3 regions of the Streptomyces sp. NPDC056734 genome follow, and region 3 is predicted to be linked to each of the others. Evidence: riboswitches for the same ligand, from Rfam matches in the RefSeq annotation. Region 3 holds a riboswitch; each other region holds the start of a gene.

Region 1 (5,704 bases), on a different contig from region 3:
GCCCAGGATCCTGTACTGCGAGCACGCCTTCCACGGGCTGACCACGGGTTCGCTGTCCGTCAACGGCGAGGACGGCTTCCGGGACGGCTTCGCCCCGCTGCTGCCCGACACGGCCGTCCCGCTCGGCGATCTCGACGCCCTCGCGCGCGAGCTGAGGAAGGGCGACGTGGCCGCCCTGATCGTGGAGCCCATCCAGGGCAAGGGGGTGCACACGACGCCGCCCGGCTATCTGCGGGCCGCCCAGGATCTGCTGCACCGGCACAAGGCGCTGCTGATCGCGGACGAGGTGCAGACCGGCCTGGGCCGCACCGGCGACTTCTACGCCTATCAGCACGAGGAGGGCGTGGAGCCGGATCTCGTCTGCGTGGCGAAGGCGCTGTCCGGCGGCTATGTGCCGGTCGGGGCCACGCTCGGCAAGGACTGGATCTTCAAGAAGGTCTACTCGTCCATCGACCGGGTGCTGGTCCACTCGGCGAGCTTCGGCGGCAACGCCCAGGCCATGGCGGCGGGCCTCGCGGTCCTGTCGGTCATGGAGAACGAGCGGATCGTGGCCAACGCGCGCGCGACCGGCGACCTGCTGAGGTCCCGGCTGGCGGCACTGGTCGACAAGTACGAGCTGCTCGCCGATGTGCGCGGGCGGGGCCTGATGGTCGGCATCGAGTTCGGCCGGCCCAGGTCGCTGGGGCTGCGCGGCCGCTGGACCATGCTCCAGGCGGCCCGCAAGGGCCTGTTCGCGCAGATGGTGGTCGTGCCGCTGCTCCAGCGGCACCGGATCCTCACCCAGGTCTCCGGCGACCATCTGGAGGTGATCAAACTGATCCCGCCGCTGATCGTGGGGGAGCGGGAGGTCGACCGGTTCGTGGACGCCTTCACGGAGATCATGGACGACGCGCACAGCGGTGGCGGGCTGATCTGGGACTTCGGCAGGACGCTGGTGAAGCAGGCGGTGGCCAACAGGTGACAGGGAGTTCCTTCGGCGCCTCTTGTCTCTGAGGCAAGGAATTTGCCTTAGAGGTAAGAATCGGGCTCAATAGAGACATGAGCCACCCTCACGACGTCGGGCCGGAGGCGGCCGAGCCGCTGCCGGCCGTCGCCCCGCAGCTGCGCGCCCTGCGCCGCCGGGCCTCGCTCACCCTGGAGGCCGCGGCCCGCGCCGCCGGACTGTCGCCCGCCCACCTCTCCCGGCTGGAGACCGGCGGGCGTCAGCCCTCGCTCCCCATGCTGCTCTCCCTCGCCCGTGTCTACGGTACGACGGTCTCGGAGCTGCTCGGCGAGAGCGTCCCCGACCGGGACGCCGTCCTGCGTGCCGCCCACAAGGATCCGACCGAGGCGGGCGGCTGGACGTACTGGCAGGCCGGGGCGCCCGGCCGGGGCATGCAGGCGCTGCGCGTCCAGGTGCCGTACGGCTCCCAGGGCGACATCGTGCGGGTGCACCCCGGCGAGGAGTGGCTGTACGTCCTCACCGGCCGGCTGCGGCTGCGCCTCGGGGACTCCGCCCATCAGCTCGGTGCCGGGGACAGCGCGCACTTCGACTCGCTGACCCCGCACCGGATCGCCGCTCAGGACCCGGACGGGGTCGAGCTGCTGTTCGTCCACACCCTCTTGCAGAGCCCCACGGCCGCGCTGTGTCTCGGCCCGATCACGGGAGAAACGCCATGAGTGAGCCCAAGGCGATCAAGCCCAAGGAGAAGCGGCACCTCGGTGTCTGGCTGCGGCTGTTCATCTATGTCGTGGCCGGGCACGTCTTCGCCACGTTCCTGTATCTGCTGTTCGAGGTCGGCGGGAAGTAGCCCGGCGGCCGGGCGGTGAGGCGGGGCGGGGCTCAGTCGAGCAGCCGTTCCCGCAGCCGGTCGCGCCGCTCCGGGGTGATCCGCAGGGCCCGCTCCAGATAGGCGTCGACGCCGCCCCACGTCTCGTCGATGGTGTCGATCGCCGCGGTCAGATACTCGGCGCGCGCGTCGAAGAGCGGGCTGATCAGCTCCATGACCTCCGGGGCGTAGGCGGAGGGGGAGGTGCCGCTGCGGCGCACCTTGTAGCGGCGGTGGGTGGCGTTGGACTCCAGGTAGTCCGCGAGGATCGCCTCGCGCTCCACGCCGACCGCCAGCAGGGTCACCGCGATGGACAGGCCCGCGCGGTCCTTGCCGGCCGCGCAGTGCATCAGGGCCGGGACGCTGTCCTCGGCGAGGGCGTGCAGCACCCGGGAGTGCTCGGCGGTGCGCTCCTTGATGATCACGCGGTACGACTCGACCATCCGGTTCTCCGCCCGGCCCCCGGAGAGGATCTCCCGCAGCAGGGCCACATCGCCGTCCCGGATCATCTTCCAGAACTCGGCGCCGTCGGCGGGGTCGCTCAGCGGCAGGTTCAGATTCCGCACGCCGGGCAGCTCGACGTCCTGGCCTTCGAGGCGCTGGTCCGCGGCGTTGCGGAAGTCGAAGACGGTGTGCAGCCCGAGGGTGGACAGGAACGCGGTGTCCTCGGGGGTCGCGTGCGCGAGATGGCCGCTGCGGTACAGCACTCCGTGGCGCACCCGGCGGCCGTCCACGGTCGGCAGTCCGCCGACGTCGCGGAAGTTGCGGACTCCGGCCAGTTCGGGCTCGGTCGAGGGGACCTGTTGCGTCACGGGGGCTCCTCCCAGTCGGCTGGTCCACCCGGCTCCGTTGCCGGGCGGCAGCTGCACCACGACGATACGACATGACGAAACGGCCGAAATGGCGACAAAGTTGGCCGAGGGGTCTTCTGTGGCGCATCCAGGACCCCTGTCCGAATTGAAAGCCTAAGTGGCCTTGATGACAACTCGCCATAACTCGCTGCGGAATAAAGAAAGGTGGAGCGGGGTCACGTGAGCAGCGTCATATCCGTGACCGTGTGTCGCCCGTCATGCTCACGTAATCAACATGTTCTTCAAGGGTCTTTGAGCGATTCGACAGGGTCATTGCGACAGAGGGTGACCGGGAATTCCCCCCGCGGATCAAGAAGATGGCCTTCGGGTGGAACCCCTTGCTTGTCCCTTTGCGTCCTGGTCGCTTACGTTCGCCACCGAATCCGGGCGGAACGCCGAATCCTGCCGCCGTCCGGAACCCGCACTAACCCACCCGTGTTCGGCAGGAGCGGGGGACCCACAGGACTTCACCGCCTGTTCCGGTCTCCGGAACGGCTAGGGGTTTAGTCGCGCAATTTCCCGCGGCCGGGCATCTCCAGCCCGCACCCGACAGCTCACCTCGCAGGCGCCGGAGAGGAATTCGTCATGCCCGCGAAGGGTAAGCACCGCCGTCCCAGGACCCTGCGTCTCACACGCACCATCGCCGTCGCCGGAACCGGCGGCGCCGCACTCGCCCTGCCGCTCATGGGGGCCACCGGCGCCCACGCGGCCACCGGTGAGTCGGTCCCGCAGAAGCCCGCCGGCTCCGTCACCGCCGCCGCTCCCGCCTCGGCCCCCCAGCAGGCCGTCACACAGGTCGCCGACCAGCAGTCCAGCGCACCGCAGACGAGCGTGCGGACCTACTCCGTGAAGGTGGGCGACTACCTCGCGAAGATCGCCGACGAGCAGGACATCAGCGGTGGCTGGCAGCAGATCTACGAGGACAACCGCGAGGCCGTGGGCGGCGATCCGTCGCTCATCCACCCTGGCCTGAAGCTCACCCTCGGCGCCCAGGCGGCCACGGACACCAGCGCGTCCGGCACGCCGAGCACCCAGTCCTCGGGCTCCACCGATTCCCAGGCGTCGGACGACGCGGCACAGCAGGACGAGTCGTCATCACCGTCCTCTTCGTCGTCCTCTTCGTCCTCTTCGTCCTCGGCGTCCGAGGCCCCGGCCGCCGAAGAGAACACCAGCGCCGGCACGAGCACCAGCACCGGCGCCTACAGCCTCCCGGTCACGGGCGGCGGCATCGGCACCCCCTACCACCAGACCGGCAGCATGTGGTCCAGCGGCTACCACACCGGTGTCGACTTCACGGTCCCCACCGGCACCTCGCTCAAGGCCGTCGGCGCCGGTACGGTCGTCTCGGCCGGCTGGGGCGGCGCGTACGGCAACGAGGTCGTCATCAAGCTCGCCGACGGCTACTACGCCGAGTACGCCCATCTGTCCTCGCTGTCCGTCTCGGCGGGTCAGTCCGTGACCGCCGGGCAGCAGATCGGTCTCTCCGGCGCGACCGGCAATGTCACCGGCCCGCACCTGCACTTCGAGATCCGCACCGGGCCCGCCTACGGCTCGGACGTGGACCCCGTCGCCTACCTGCGCTCCAAGGGCCTCTCCGTCGGCTGAGGCACCGCCGCGCGTCCACTCCGAAGGCCGGACCCCCGATCCCCGGGTCCGGCCTTCGGTGCGTATCGCTTCGGTCACTTCTGAGGGTCCGTCGGATGTCCAGATATTCCGTGCTTGACCAAGGTTTGGGCCGTGGGTTATCTCACCGCCCGTCAACCCCGTATTACGGTCGCGTAGGTCACATTCGAGGAGGAATCATGGCTCGATGTGGCAGACGATTCGAAGAATGACAGTGGATCAGTGATCGGGTCGTACGTGGCGCTGGGGGACAGCTTCACCGAAGGTGTGGGCGACCCCGGCCCCGACGGGGCGTTCGTCGGCTGGGCGGACCGGTTCGCGGTGCTGCTCGCGGACCGGTGTCCGGAAGGCGACTTCAACTACACGAACCTCGCGGTGCGGGGCAAACTGCTCGATCAGATCGTGACGGACCAGGTGCCGCGGGCCGCGGACCTCGCGCCCGATCTGATCTCCTTCAGCGCGGGCGGCAATGACATCCTGCGCCCCGGCAGCGACCCGGACGACGTCGCCGAGCGCTTCGAGCGCGCGGTCGCCGTCCTGACCGGGACGGCCGGCGCCGTCCTGGTGACGACCGGCTTCGACACCCGCGGGGTGCCGCTGCTCAAGCATCTGCGCGGCAAGATCGCGACCTACAACGGACATGTCCGGGCCGTGGCCGACCGCTACGGCTGCCCGGTCCTCGACCTGTGGTCCCTGAAGTCCGTCCAGGACCGCCGGGCCTGGGACGACGACCGGCTCCACCTCTCCCCCGACGGCCACACCCGGGTGGCCCTGCGGGCCGGCCAGGCACTCGGCGTCGAGGTCCCGGCCGACCCCGAACAGACCTGGCCCCCGCAGCCGCCGCGCGGCACGCTCGATGTCCGCCGGGACGACGTCCACTGGGCCCGCGAGTACCTGGTGCCCTGGATCGGCCGCCGGCTGCGCGGCGAATCCTCGGGCGACCATGTGACGGCCAAGGGCACGCTGTCCCCGGACGACATCAGAACCCGCATCGAGTCGGGGGCGCGGGTGGCCTGACCGGCCGGGACCGGCTCTCAGGGCGGGTCCAGACCCAGTTCGCGGGCCAGGGCCTCGTCCACCCACTGCTGTGCGCGGGTGCGGGAGACCGCGCCCGCGTACGACGTGATCTGTACGGCGAGCCCGTCCAGCAGGGCCGTCAGGCGCAGGGCGGCGGCCGTGGGGTCGGGGCAGCGGAACTCCCCGGCGGCCACGCCCTCCGCGATCACCCCGGCGATCGCCGCCTTCCACTCGCGGTCCAGCTCGCGGGTGACCTCCTGGAGGGCGGGTTCGCGCAGCGCCACGGCCCAGCCCTCGATCCACAGCCGCCAGCCCTTGGCCTGCCCGGTGGGGGCGTACCAGCGCACCGCCGACCGCAGCCGGCGCAGCGCGCTGGTCCGACGGCCGAGCAGGGCGCGCAGCTGC
Region 2 (5,704 bases), on a different contig from region 3:
CTCGGGCGCCTGTAGTCAGCCGTCGGAACACGGCGAGAACATGTCATCCGGCTCCGGCCTCCTCACCGGGGGCCATGACCGCCCTCGGGGCCCGCCCCCGGCCGCCCTGCCGACCGTCCTCCGACCGCCCATCCGGTCGCCCCTCCGCCCGACCTCCGGGGCCGTCCCCGACCGCCTTCAACGGCCCCCGACCACCCCCCGACCGCCCTCCGATCTACCCCCCGACCGCCCCCACCACCCGCCCCACCACATCCCCCAGCCCCACCCGCAACCCGTCCGGGCCGGGGGCCCAGCCTGTGAGGGTCACCACGTCGCCGTCCTCCAGGAAGGTCCGCTTGCCGTCGGGCAGGTCCAGGGCGTCGCGGCCGTTCCAGGTCAGCTCCAGCAGGGAGCCGCGTTCGCGCTCGCCCGGCCCGCTGACCGTGCCGGAGCCGTAGAGGTCGCCCGTGCGCAGGGAGGCGCCGTTGACGGTCAGGTGGGCGAGCTGCTGGGCGGCGGTCCAGTACATGGTGGAGAAGGGCGGCTCGGAGACGACGTGGCCGTTGATCGCGACAGAGAGCCGCAGGTCGTACCCGGCGGGTTCCTCCTCGCTGTCGTCGAGATAGGGCAGCAGGGGATGGGTGCGCTCCGGCGGGGCGACCCGGGCCGTCTCCAGGGCGTCCAGCGGGGTGATCCAGGCCGAGACCGACGTGGCGAAGGACTTGCCGAGGAACGGCCCGAGGGGGACGTACTCCCACGCCTGGACGTCCCGCGCGGACCAGTCGTTGAGCAGGCACAGCCCGAAGACGTGGTCGCGGAAGTCGCCCTGGGCCACCTGGCTGCCCTGCTCGCTCGGGACGCCCACCACGAAGCCGACCTCGGACTCGATGTCCAGCCGGACGGAGGGGCCGAAGACCGGCGCCGGGTCGGTGGGCGCCTTGCGCTGCCCGGACGGCCGTACGACCTGTGTCCCGGAGACCACGACCGTGCCCGCGCGGCCGTGGTAGCCGGTGGGCAGGTGCTTCCAGTTCGGGGGGAGGGAGTCCGGGGCGTCGGGGCGGAAGATGCGGCCGACGTTCCGGGCATGGTTCTCGGAGGAGTAGAAGTCGACGTAGTCGGCGACCTCGAAGGGCAGGTGCAGGGTCACCGAGGACAGCGGGTGCAGCAGCGGCTCGATCACCTCGCGGTGCGCCGGGACCGTCACCCAGGCGGTCAGCGCCCGCCGTACGTCCGACCAGGTGGTACGGCCCGCCGCGAGCAGCGGGCCGAGGGTGGGACGGGCGAGGAGCGCGAAGTAGGGGGAGCCCAGGGCGCGTGCGGCGGCACCGGCGTCGAGGACGTGGTCGCCGAGCCGGACGCCGACGGTCCGTTCCCGCGTACCGGCCGGGGAGAAGACACCGTACGGAAGGTTGTGCGGGCCGAAGGGGTCGCCCTCGGGGACATCGAAGGGGGACATGCGGTTCTGCCTCACTCTCGTGGGGGCCATGTGGTGACGCACCACATCTCTTACCCAGTGCCGCCAATGGGGCCGTTATGTGGCCGTGCCACACGTTACGTCGCGGCAGGTCGGCATCCTGCGGTCTCGGGCGCCCAAAGAATTCGGCAGTGTCCTGAAAACCGGCATTCGGAGGAGGCAACTCCGGCGCACCCGCCGGCGCGGCAACGGCTGAGCACGGGGCGGGTGTCGACGCGGACGCGTCCCCCACATCTGAGTGAAAAGCGGACCCGTTTTCAGCAGTCGGGCGGACGGCTCCGGGAGTGAAAGCCCGCATGGTACAGGGGAGTTGACGGGGACGGGCGGGACGTGAGGGAACCCGTCCGACGTCCGGTTCCGGCCGGGTCGGGGCCGCGCGATGTCCGTATTCTCTGATCATGGCCGCACCCACTGCATATGCCGCACGCACCGCGCGCACCACGTACACCCTTGTCGCCACCGACCTCGACGGAACACTTCTGCGCGGCGACGACACCTTCTCCGACCGCTCGCTGGCCGCGCTGGCGCGGATCACCGAGGCCGGTGCCCGGCATCTCGTGGTCACCGGCCGGCCCGCCCCGCGGGTGCGCCCGCTCCTGGAGCAACTGGGCAGCACGGGCCTGGCGGTGTGCGGACAGGGCGCGCAGCTCTACGACGCCGGCGCGGACCGGCTGCTGTGGTCGGTCACCCTGGACCGGGAGCTGGCGGAGACCGCCATCGGCAAGATCGAGGCCGAGGTCGGCGAGGTGTACGCGGCCGTCGACCAGGACGGTGTCGAGGGCCTCACCCTGATCGAGCCGGGCTATCTGATGCCGCATCCGACGCTGCCCGCGGTGCGCGTCCGGCGCCGCGACGAGCTGTGGACCGAGCCGATCAGCAAGGTGCTGCTGCGCCATCCGGAGCTGTCCGACGACGAGTTGGCGTCGGTGGCCCGCGCGGTGGTCGGTTCGCTCGCGACGGTCACCATGTCGGGGCCGGGCACGGTCGAGCTCCAGCCGTGCGGGGTGACCAAGGCGACCGGCCTGGCGCTCGCGGCCCGGCGGCTGGGGGCGCGGGCCGAGGACACCATCGCGTTCGGGGACATGCCCAACGACGTCCCGATGTTCGACTGGGCCGGGTACGGGGTGGCGATGGCCAATGCCCATCCCGAACTCAAGGCGGTCGCCGACGAGGTCACCACATCGAACGAGGACGACGGCATCGCCGTCGTCCTCGAACGACTTTTTCCCTGACGGGAATTCACCTCGGAGAAACGGTCGAGACGGCCCGGTCGAAGTTCTGCTTGATTTTCCTTTGCGAGCCCCAACCCGCAAAGGGAACCGCCGGAAAGGCCGTACGGCCGGTGAGGCCGCTCAGGTGCGGAGCGCTCAGTAGGCGCCGAAGACGTTGTCGATCGACCCGTACCGGTCCGCCGCGTAGTTGCACGCGGCGACGATGTTCGCGATCGGGTCGTACGGGTCGTAGAGCGTGCCCGAGACGTGGTACGCGGCGAAGGTCGGGTCGATCACCTGGAGCAGGCCCTTGGACGGGGTGCCGGCGGCGGCGTTGGAGTCCCAGTTGTTGACGGCGGCCGGGTTGCCGGAGGACTCGCGCATCACATTGCGGTAGATGCCGTCGTAGCTGCCGGGGATGCCGTTCTGGGCCATGACGTCGAGCGACTGGCGGATCCAGCCGTCGAGGCTGTTCGGGTAGGCGGAGGTGGCCGCCGAGACGACGGTCGGCGAGGCGGCGGACGCGCTGGTGGCGCCGATGAGCGGGAGGGCGAGCACGGCGGCGCCGGTACCGGCGACGGCGAGCTTGCGGGTGAGGCGGCGAACACGCGTGGAGCGGTGTGCGGACATGGGGAACTGTTCCTCTCCTACGCCTGCGAGGTGAGCTGTCGGGTTCGGGCGGGGAGGTGCCCGGCCGGCCCTTGCGGGCACGGCTTCACCCCGAGCCGTTCCGGTGCGTCGTACGACGTCCGGCCCGGCGACTTACCTGGGTCCCCCGCTCCTGCCGTGGATCTAGTGGGTTGGTGCGGGCGGTGGCAGGACTAGGCGTCCGCCCGACTGGCCGGGAACGTATGCGAGAGCAGATGTCGGAAACAAGTGGCGGAATCACAAAATGCCGCTTCTGATCTTCACCTCCTTATCTGACCCACATGATCCTTTGCGGTCGAAAAGGGTCAACTCGGTGAAGGGGAAGGGTGGATCGGGGGATGGTGGGGGAAATGCTGTCCGTGGGCGCGAGTGAGTCAAGTCACGTGCGAGCGCAAGAGTGGTAAATCGGGCATTGAGCCCAAGTGCCTACTAACCAGCGGTCCGTGGAATCCGCCGCTCCCAGGTGCGATGGAAGACCACCTCGGTGCCGTGGGTGCAAATCACCTCATTAGAGGTCAAAAACTCCGTCTCTGTGCAGCCGATCTCCGACCGGGCCCGGACCGTCGTGTCCCAGGCCGCCTCCGGCCGGTGCAGCCGGATCGTCCGGTCCGAGCGGGTGCGCGCGGACAGCGCGTCGCCGTCGCGGATCGTGTACGACTCCAGCGCCTCCTCGGTGGCCTCCAGCCCGTCGGGATGCACCTGGGTGCCGCCGTGCCGGGGATCGACCTCCAGCCGCCACTCGCCCTGGGCGACGTCCCGCACCACCAGTCGCGCGGGCCGCGGCTCGTCCAGGGTGACGGGGGAGACGACCCCGAGCGGCTCGGCCTGCTCGGGCTCGGCCCAGGCCGCCCGGCCCGACGCGTCTGCCCGGCCCGAGCGGTCCTCCCGGTCGGCTCGGTCCCCCCGGTCCGCCCCGGCGCCGGGCTCCTCCCGCCGTACCGGCAGCTCCAGGGCGCTGCCCGCCGGGTCCAGGGTGAAACCGGCCTCGGAGCCGGGCCGCGGCCAGACCCAGGGCCAGTACGCGGAGGAGACCGCGAGCCGTACCCGGTGCCCCGGCGCGAAGACATGGCCCGTGCCGCCCAGCTCGAAGGTCACCTCCTCGGTCGCGCCCGGCGGCCACGGCACCGACCGGTCGGGGCCCGTCCGCGCGGAGAGGTTCAGCACGCCCCGGGTCACCAGGGCCGAGGCGCCGTCCGGGGCGACGTCGCACAGCCGGGCGATCACCTGCCCGCGCGGCACCTCGCAGCGCAGCCGCAGCCTGACCCGCGGGCGCCCCAGCACCGAGGTCCGCTCACCGACCGGGAACTCGAAGCAGACCGACCGCCCGTCCTCCGCGCGCTGGTCCGGCGGAAGATCGGCGTCGCCCCCGCGCGGCAGGAAGGCGCCCGCGTCGACCCCGGTGTGCATCGGGGACCGTACGGGCACGGGGGCGCCCTGGAGGGCGTACGTGACGTGGGTGACGTACGGGGAGGGCCAGACGGGCTCGGCGGTCCAGCGGCCGGGCAGGGTGGCGTACGCGGGCGCCGGCGGGTGGCTCTCGGTGAGGTACGCGCGCAGGAGGGGATCGGCGAGCACGCGCGTGTCCCGGCCCTTGAGCCAGTGGTCCCACCAGCGCAGGGTCTCCTGGAGGAAGCCGATCGCCGGGCCGGGCGGGCGGCCCCGGTCGGGGTACCCGTGCGGCCAGGGGCCGAGCAGCCCGCGCACCCGGCCGGCCGGGAGGTGCTCGACCAGCCGGAGCACGGTGTCGCGGTACGGGTCCTGCCAGCCGCCGACCGCGAGCACGGCCGCCTCGATCGAGCCGTACCTCTCCCGGACGTCACCGGCCCGCCAGTGGCCGTCGCGCACCTGGTGTTCCAGCCAGGTGTGCAGGGCGGGTTCGAGCGCCTCCAGACGGCACAGCCACAGCTCCCGCCAGGCGTCCCCGGCGTGGCGCGGGTCCGGCGGGCGGGCGGCGAGGGCGAGGGTTCTGGCCGCCCACGCGGGCATGTCCGCCGCGAGGACGGAACCTCCCGTGTACTGCCCGTCGTTGTCGTATCGATCGTCCGTGGCACACACACTGACGACCGCCTTGAGCGGTCCGGGCGCGAGGGCCGCGGTCCGCAGCGAGAGGGAGCCGCCCCAGGAGATGCCGAACATGCCGACCTTGCCGTCGCACCAGGGTTGCGCGGCGAGCCAGTCCACGACGTCGGCGGCGTCCGCCGCGTCCACCGAGGTCATCGCGCCTGTCGCGTCTGTCGAGTGCCTGGCGTCCGCCGGATCCGTCCAGGAGCCGCCGCCCGAGGGGACGCCCTCGCTGTTGCCGTGCCCGCGCGCGTCGACCCGGACGGAGGCGTAGCCGTGGCCCGCGTACCAGGGATGGCGCTGCGCGTCGCGCACGGCGGTTCCGTCGGTC
Region 3 (5,704 bases):
GACTGGCCGTGCTGCCGGTGCCGCTGCTGATCGGCGCGTTCCGCTGGCTGGACCGGGTGGAGCCGGGCCCCTGGCGCAATGTCGTGTTCGCCTTCGCCTGGGGGGCCTGCGCGGCGGCCCTGATAGCGATCGTCGCGAACAGCTTCGCGACCCGCTGGATAGCCATCGCGACCGCCGACCCGGCCGGCGCGGACACCTTGGGGACGACCGTGATAGCGCCGGTGGTCGAGGAGTCCGCGAAGGGCGCCGCGATCCTGCTGCTCTTCCTGTTCCGCAGCCGGGACTTCACCGGGATCGTCGACGGCGTGGTGATCGCCGGGGTCACCGCGACCGGCTTCGCCTTCACCGAGAACATCCTCTACCTCGGCACCGCCTTCGGCACCGACCAGTCCCGCGGCGACGCCGGGCTCGCCTCGGTCACCGTCGCCACCTTCTTCGTACGGGTCGTCATGTCGCCGTTCGCGCATCCGCTGTTCACCGTGCTCACCGGCATCGGCTTCGGCATCGCGGCGGCGGGCGGGGAGCGCCAGCGGATGCGGCGGGTGCTGCTGCCGCTGTCCGGGCTGCTGCTCGCGATGGGCGTGCACGCGTTCTGGAACGGCTCCGCGGCCTTCGGCGACCACGGCTTCTTCGCCGTGTACGGCGCCTTCATGGTCCCCGCGTTCGCGCTGCTGACCTGGCTGGTGATCTGGACCCGGCAGCGGGAGCTGCGGGTGGTGCGCGAGGAGCTGCCCGCGTATGTCACCACCGGCTGGTTCTCCCCCGCAGAGCCCTACGCGCTCGGCTCGATGCGGGCCCGCCGCCTCGCCCGCGAGTACGCCGGACGCCGGCTCGGCAAGCAAGCGGCCCGCGCGGTGGCCGAGTACGAGGCGTACGCCACCTCGCTCGCGGTGCTGCGCCGGCGGGGCAGCCGGGGCCGGGCCCGCGCCGACTTCGTCCCCCGCGAACGGGAGCTGCTCGGTGAGCTGTGGCGCCGCCGGGACCTCGCGGCCCCGGCCCTGACCCACGCGGCCCACGCCACGGCCCCGCCGCCCCCCGTACCTACGCCGATGCCGGTCCCACCCTGGCCGCCATACCGAGGCGACGGGTACGGCACCGGTCACGGCACCGGGTACGACGGCGGCCACAGCACCGGTCACCCGGGCCCCGGCGGTGCCGTCACACCGCACCCCGCGTACTACAACAACCCTTACCGCACCTGAGGCCGAGGGGGGCCGTCAGGGATTGAGGCCCTTGTCGCGCAGCCAGGCCAGCGGGTCCACGCCGCCACCCGACGCGGTGTGCACCTCCAGGTGCAGATGGGCCCCGGTGACATTGCCGGTGGCGCCGACGCGCCCGATGACATCGCCGGTGGTGACCTGCTGGCCGACGCTGACGCTGATCGAGGACTGGTGCGCGTACCAGATCTCGGTGCCGTCATCGAGGGTGAGCACGGTCTTGTAGCCGTACGAACCGTCCCAGCCGGCCTGGGTGATGGTGCCGGAGTGGACGGCCTTGATGAGGGTGCCGGTGGGGGCGGCGAAGTCGAGGCCGGTGTGGTAGCCGGAGGACCACAGCGAGCCGGCCTGGCCGTAGGTCGAGGTGAGGGTGTACGAGGAGGTCGGCAGCGCGAACTGCTTGGCCAGCTCGGCGAGGCGCTCTTCCTCGGCCTTGCGCGCGGCTTCCTCCTCCGCCTCCTTCTTCTCGGCGGCGGCCTTCTCGCGGGCTTCCTGCTCCGCCTTCTCGGCGGCCTCGGCGGCCTCCTTCTCGGCGGCGGCCAGGAGCGCCTCGGCGGCCTTGGTGTCGAGCTGCTCCTGCTGGCTCTCGGCCTGCGCCATGATGCGGGCGCGCAGCGCCTCACCGGCGTCGGTGGTGCCCTGCTCGCTGTCGGCCGGGGTGACACCGAGGCTGCTGAGCGGGGTGGCCTCGATCGCGGTGGCCGGCTCGGCCGTGTCCTCGCCGTCGTCCGTGAAGGTGGCGAGGTCGGGCAGGGAGATGGCGACCGGCGGCTTGCCGGTCTGCGCGGTGGCCATGCCGCCCGCGCCGACGGCGGCTATGACACCGACGCCGAGGACCGTGGAGCTGCGGGCCAGTCCGCCGCGGGCGAGTCCGCCGCGCTGCTTGGCGACGCGGTGCCGGCCGCCACGGACCGGGCGGACGGTCTCCGCGGTGGGGTTCCATTCCTCCCACGGGCCCTCATCGGTGCGGGGGCCGCCGTAGACGACGGTGTCGTCGGTGCGCTGGGCGGGCACGAACGAGGCCCCTGGAGCAGGCCGGTTGGACGCCACGTAGGCGTACTCCTTTCCTTCCCTCATCGCCTACCGGGTTAGCTGACGGGTTCGGAGAGGAAGGTCTCCTACGCGCGTCAATCAGCCATGTCTCCATGGTGACGTACGCGCGATTCACCCCAAGTTGGTGGTTCCCCGGTTCCCTCACGAGATTCGGCGCTTGAGCACGGAGCCGACTCTTGTGACGGCTGGGACGACCGCGCTGCGTTATCGGACAGTAATAGAACCCAGGGGTGATTTCCAAGCGCTTCCACTTGATCTTTAACGCTCTTCCGCCGGACGTACAGGCTATGAGCGGCGAAAATCGGGCGAGTCGACCTCGCCATCAGGGCCGTTCGGGCAGTGCCAATTTCTGACGGTGACTCAGATGTTATGCGGAGGGCAGTCGCTCACTTACCCACCGTGACCGAGGCCCGGACCGTCGTGCGCCGGACCCGGCCGCCGTACCGCGAGCAGCGCCATGTCGTCCGTCATCCAGCCCCCGGCATGCCCGCGCACCTCTTCGGCCAGGGCCGCCACCAGTTCCTCCGGCCCACGGAAGAGCCGGCCCGCCAGCCGCTCCTCGGGTTCGTAGAACCTCCCGTGCCCGTCCCGCGCCTCCGACAGCCCGTCGGTGAACAGCAGCAGCGTGGCCCCGTCCGGGAACTCCGCCTCCTGCGCCCGGTCCGGCCAGCTGCCCAGGTCCCCCATCCCCAGCGGCAGCGCGGGCTCGTCGGCGGACAGCGCGCGCAGGGTGCCGTCGGCGTACAGCAGCAGCGGCCCGGGGTGCCCTCGGTTGACCATCCGTACGATCCCGTGGCCGTGCGGGATCTCGGCGAGCACGGCGGTGGTGAACCCCTCGAAGGCGTCGAGCCCGTTCCGCCGGGTGCCCTCGCGGGCCAGCGCCCGCTCCAGCCGCGCGGCGACCGCCTCCAGCGTCGATTCCTGCTCGGCGGCCTCCCGGAACGCCCCGATCAGCACGGCCACGGCGGCCACCGCGCCCATGCCCTTGCCGCGTACGTCCCCGAGCACCAGCCGGACGCCGTGCGGGGTGTCCTGCACCGCGTACAGATCGCCGCCGATGAACGCGCCCGCCTGCGCGGCCTCGTAACGGGCGGCGATCTCGAAACCGCCGATCCGCTCGTCCGGTTCGGGCAGCACCGCCCGCTGCGCGGCCTCGGCGATCTCCCGGGCGGAGGCCAGCCGGGCGTCGCTGCGCCGCACCAGCGTGTTGATCAGCACGGCCAGCACCGCGACGGTCGCCACCGTGACGACCTCGGTGATCGTCTCCGCCGCGAACGGCTGGTCGACCCCGAAATGCACCACGAACAGCACCAGCACCGCCGCGATCCCGGTCAGCACGGTGTAGCGCCGCCCGAACAGCGGCGCGGCGACCAGGGGCGCGGCCGTGAAGAACGGCACGCCGGTGAACTGTTTCGGGGTCACGTACTCGTACAGCGCGCCGCCGAGGATCAGCAGGACCGGCAGCAGCCGTACGAACGGGCGCGCGTAGGAGATGCTCCCCGACCGCCCCGGCCGCGCGGGCGGCGCCACCATGCCCGCCGCGCTCCCCGGTGGCCCGGTGTACGGCCCCTCGCCCTGCGCCTCACCCGGCCCCACCACGCGTCTCCCGCCTCGTCTCCCGCCGCAGGTCCTCACCGGTCACGGCCCGGCCTCTTGGTCCAGGGTTGCCGCAGCGGGGCGCCCCGGCGAGCCGGGCGGGCCGACCGGATGACACGACGACCGGCCGGGAAGGGGCGGGGGAGGCGACCGAGGCGACCGAGGGGACCGAGGGTCGGGAAAACACTCAGGGCCGGAATCCGTGATCCGGATTCCGGCCCTGAGCCTTGAGTAGCGGGGACAGGATTTGAACCTGCGACCTCTGGGTTATGAGCCCAGCGAGCTACCGAGCTGCTCCACCCCGCGTCGTTGTGTTCACCAGCATACGCCATGGAATGGACGTGCTGCACACAGGTATGCGGACGGGGGTCCTGCTCAGCCCAGTAGGTGGGCGTTCGGGGACTTGGCCTGCTGCTCGTACTCCGGGAGTACGACGACCGTGGCGCCGGACGTGGTCAGCAGGCCGGTGCCGTCGGCGGCTGCGACGAAGGTGTCCGGCTCGCGCCACGCCGTCACCACGCGGCGGACGCCCGCGTCCAGGATCAGCCGGGCGCAGGGGCGGGGCCGGGACGCGCGGCGGGCGCAGGGTTCCAGGCTGGAGTAGACCGTCGCGCCGGGCAGGCGTGGATCGGCGGGGTCGATCTTCGCGAGGGCCGCCTCCTCGGCGTGTACGACGGGGTCGGCGCCCTCGCGGGAGTGGCCCCGGGCCAGTTCGGTGCCGTCCTCGGCGACGACGACCGCGCCGACGCTGAACGCGGTCCGCGAGGGCGGGCAGTCCGCCGCCAGGGCGCAGGCCAGCCGCAGCCAGTGCCGGTCGGCGGCGAACGGGACCTCGGCCGGGCCGGGGGCGGTGGGCTCGTAGCGCATGAGGACGATGTCCTCGATCCGCCGGGATTCCAGCAGGCGCAGCCGGCCGGGCGGGTAGCCGCCCGGACCGAAGAGGCGGGGGGCGGCCGGGTCGCCGACGAACAGCGGGGCGAGGACGAGGTGGAGTTCGTCGGCGAGGCCCTGGGTGAGGAGCTGGGTGTGGACCGTGCCGCCGCCCTCGACCATGAGCCGCCGGACGCCGTGCCGGTCGTGGAGGTGGGTGAGGAGGGTGTGCCAGTCGAGGTTCTTGCCCAGGGGGATGACATGGGTGGAAGTGCCGGTGCCGGTGCCGGTGCCGGTGCCGGTGTCGGTGTCGGGGGTGGCCAGGCCGTTCGTCCGGGCGCGCTCGGCGCCCTGGTCCGTGGTGTAGAGGAGCTTGGCGCCGCCGGTGTGCCAGAACCTGGCGGTGGGGTCGAGGTCGCCCGAGCCGCTGACGGTGACCTTGAGCGGGTACGCGGGCCGGCCGGCGGCGATCCGGGCGGCGCGGCGCTCGGGGGAGTTCACGAGCAGCCGGGGGTTGTCGGCGCGGATCGTGCCGGCGCCGATCAGGATCGCGTCGGCGGACGCCCGCACCTCGTCCACCCGGTCGAAGTCGGCCGGGCCGGAGAGCAGCAGGCGGTCGGGGCCGGTGTCGTCCAGGTAGCCGTCGAGGGAGACGGCTGCGGAGAGGAGGACGTGGGGGTGGGGCATGGGCTTCCCTCTGGTTCACATGTGGTTTGTGGTGCGCATTTGTGGTGCGCATTTGATTCAAGTTTTAAGCAAAACTACACTGGCGCCATGACGACTCGCTGGCTCACCCCGGAGGAACAGCGCGCCTGGCGTGCGTACGTGGGGGCCGCTCTGCTGCTGGAGGACGCGCTCGACCGGCAGCTCCAGCAGGAGGCCGGTATGCCGCATCTGTACTACTCCATCCTGGCCCACCTCTCCGAGGCCGAGGACCGCCGGCTGCGGATGACCGGCCTCGCCGGGCG

Evidence for each region. A riboswitch is a leader RNA that binds a small molecule or an ion and turns the genes downstream of it on or off. The one in region 3 is predicted to bind cyclic di-AMP.
Region 1: linked by a shared signal. The riboswitch ahead of ACFRFC_RS07370 (peptidoglycan DD-metalloendopeptidase family protein) and the one ahead of ACFRFC_RS13730 (M23 family metallopeptidase) in region 3 are both predicted to bind cyclic di-AMP.
Region 2: linked by a shared signal. The riboswitch ahead of ACFRFC_RS25285 (transglycosylase SLT domain-containing protein) and the one ahead of ACFRFC_RS13730 (M23 family metallopeptidase) in region 3 are both predicted to bind cyclic di-AMP.

What each region holds. Positions count from the first base shown of each region.
Region 1 covers NZ_JBHTZD010000004.1:212,868-218,571, forward strand. Annotated here, with positions in the region: gene ACFRFC_RS07350 (aspartate aminotransferase family protein) at 1-961, shown strand, start outside; gene ACFRFC_RS07355 (helix-turn-helix domain-containing protein) at 1,039-1,659, shown strand; gene ACFRFC_RS07360 (DUF6126 family protein) at 1,656-1,790, shown strand; gene ACFRFC_RS07365 (tyrosine-protein phosphatase) at 1,823-2,620, opposite strand; cyclic di-AMP (ydaO/yuaA leader) riboswitch at 3,043-3,240, shown strand; gene ACFRFC_RS07370 (peptidoglycan DD-metalloendopeptidase family protein) at 3,245-4,264, shown strand; gene ACFRFC_RS07375 (SGNH/GDSL hydrolase family protein) at 4,505-5,299, shown strand; gene ACFRFC_RS07380 (TetR/AcrR family transcriptional regulator) at 5,317-5,704, opposite strand, start outside.
Region 2 covers NZ_JBHTZD010000017.1:39,887-45,590, forward strand. Annotated here, with positions in the region: gene fahA (fumarylacetoacetase) at 215-1,435, opposite strand; gene ACFRFC_RS25280 (HAD family hydrolase) at 1,852-2,685, shown strand; gene ACFRFC_RS25285 (transglycosylase SLT domain-containing protein) at 2,821-3,294, opposite strand; cyclic di-AMP (ydaO/yuaA leader) riboswitch at 3,300-3,472, opposite strand; gene ACFRFC_RS25290 (CocE/NonD family hydrolase) at 3,742-5,704, opposite strand, start outside.
Region 3 covers NZ_JBHTZD010000007.1:350,810-356,513, reverse strand. Annotated here, with positions in the region: gene ACFRFC_RS13735 (PrsW family intramembrane metalloprotease) at 1-1,202, shown strand, start outside; gene ACFRFC_RS13730 (M23 family metallopeptidase) at 1,218-2,267, opposite strand; cyclic di-AMP (ydaO/yuaA leader) riboswitch at 2,280-2,436, opposite strand; gene ACFRFC_RS13725 (PP2C family protein-serine/threonine phosphatase) at 2,661-3,803, opposite strand; tRNA gene ACFRFC_RS13720 (tRNA-Met) at 4,099-4,172, opposite strand; gene ACFRFC_RS13715 (dihydrofolate reductase family protein) at 4,242-5,423, opposite strand; gene ACFRFC_RS13710 (MarR family winged helix-turn-helix transcriptional regulator) at 5,511-5,704, shown strand, end outside.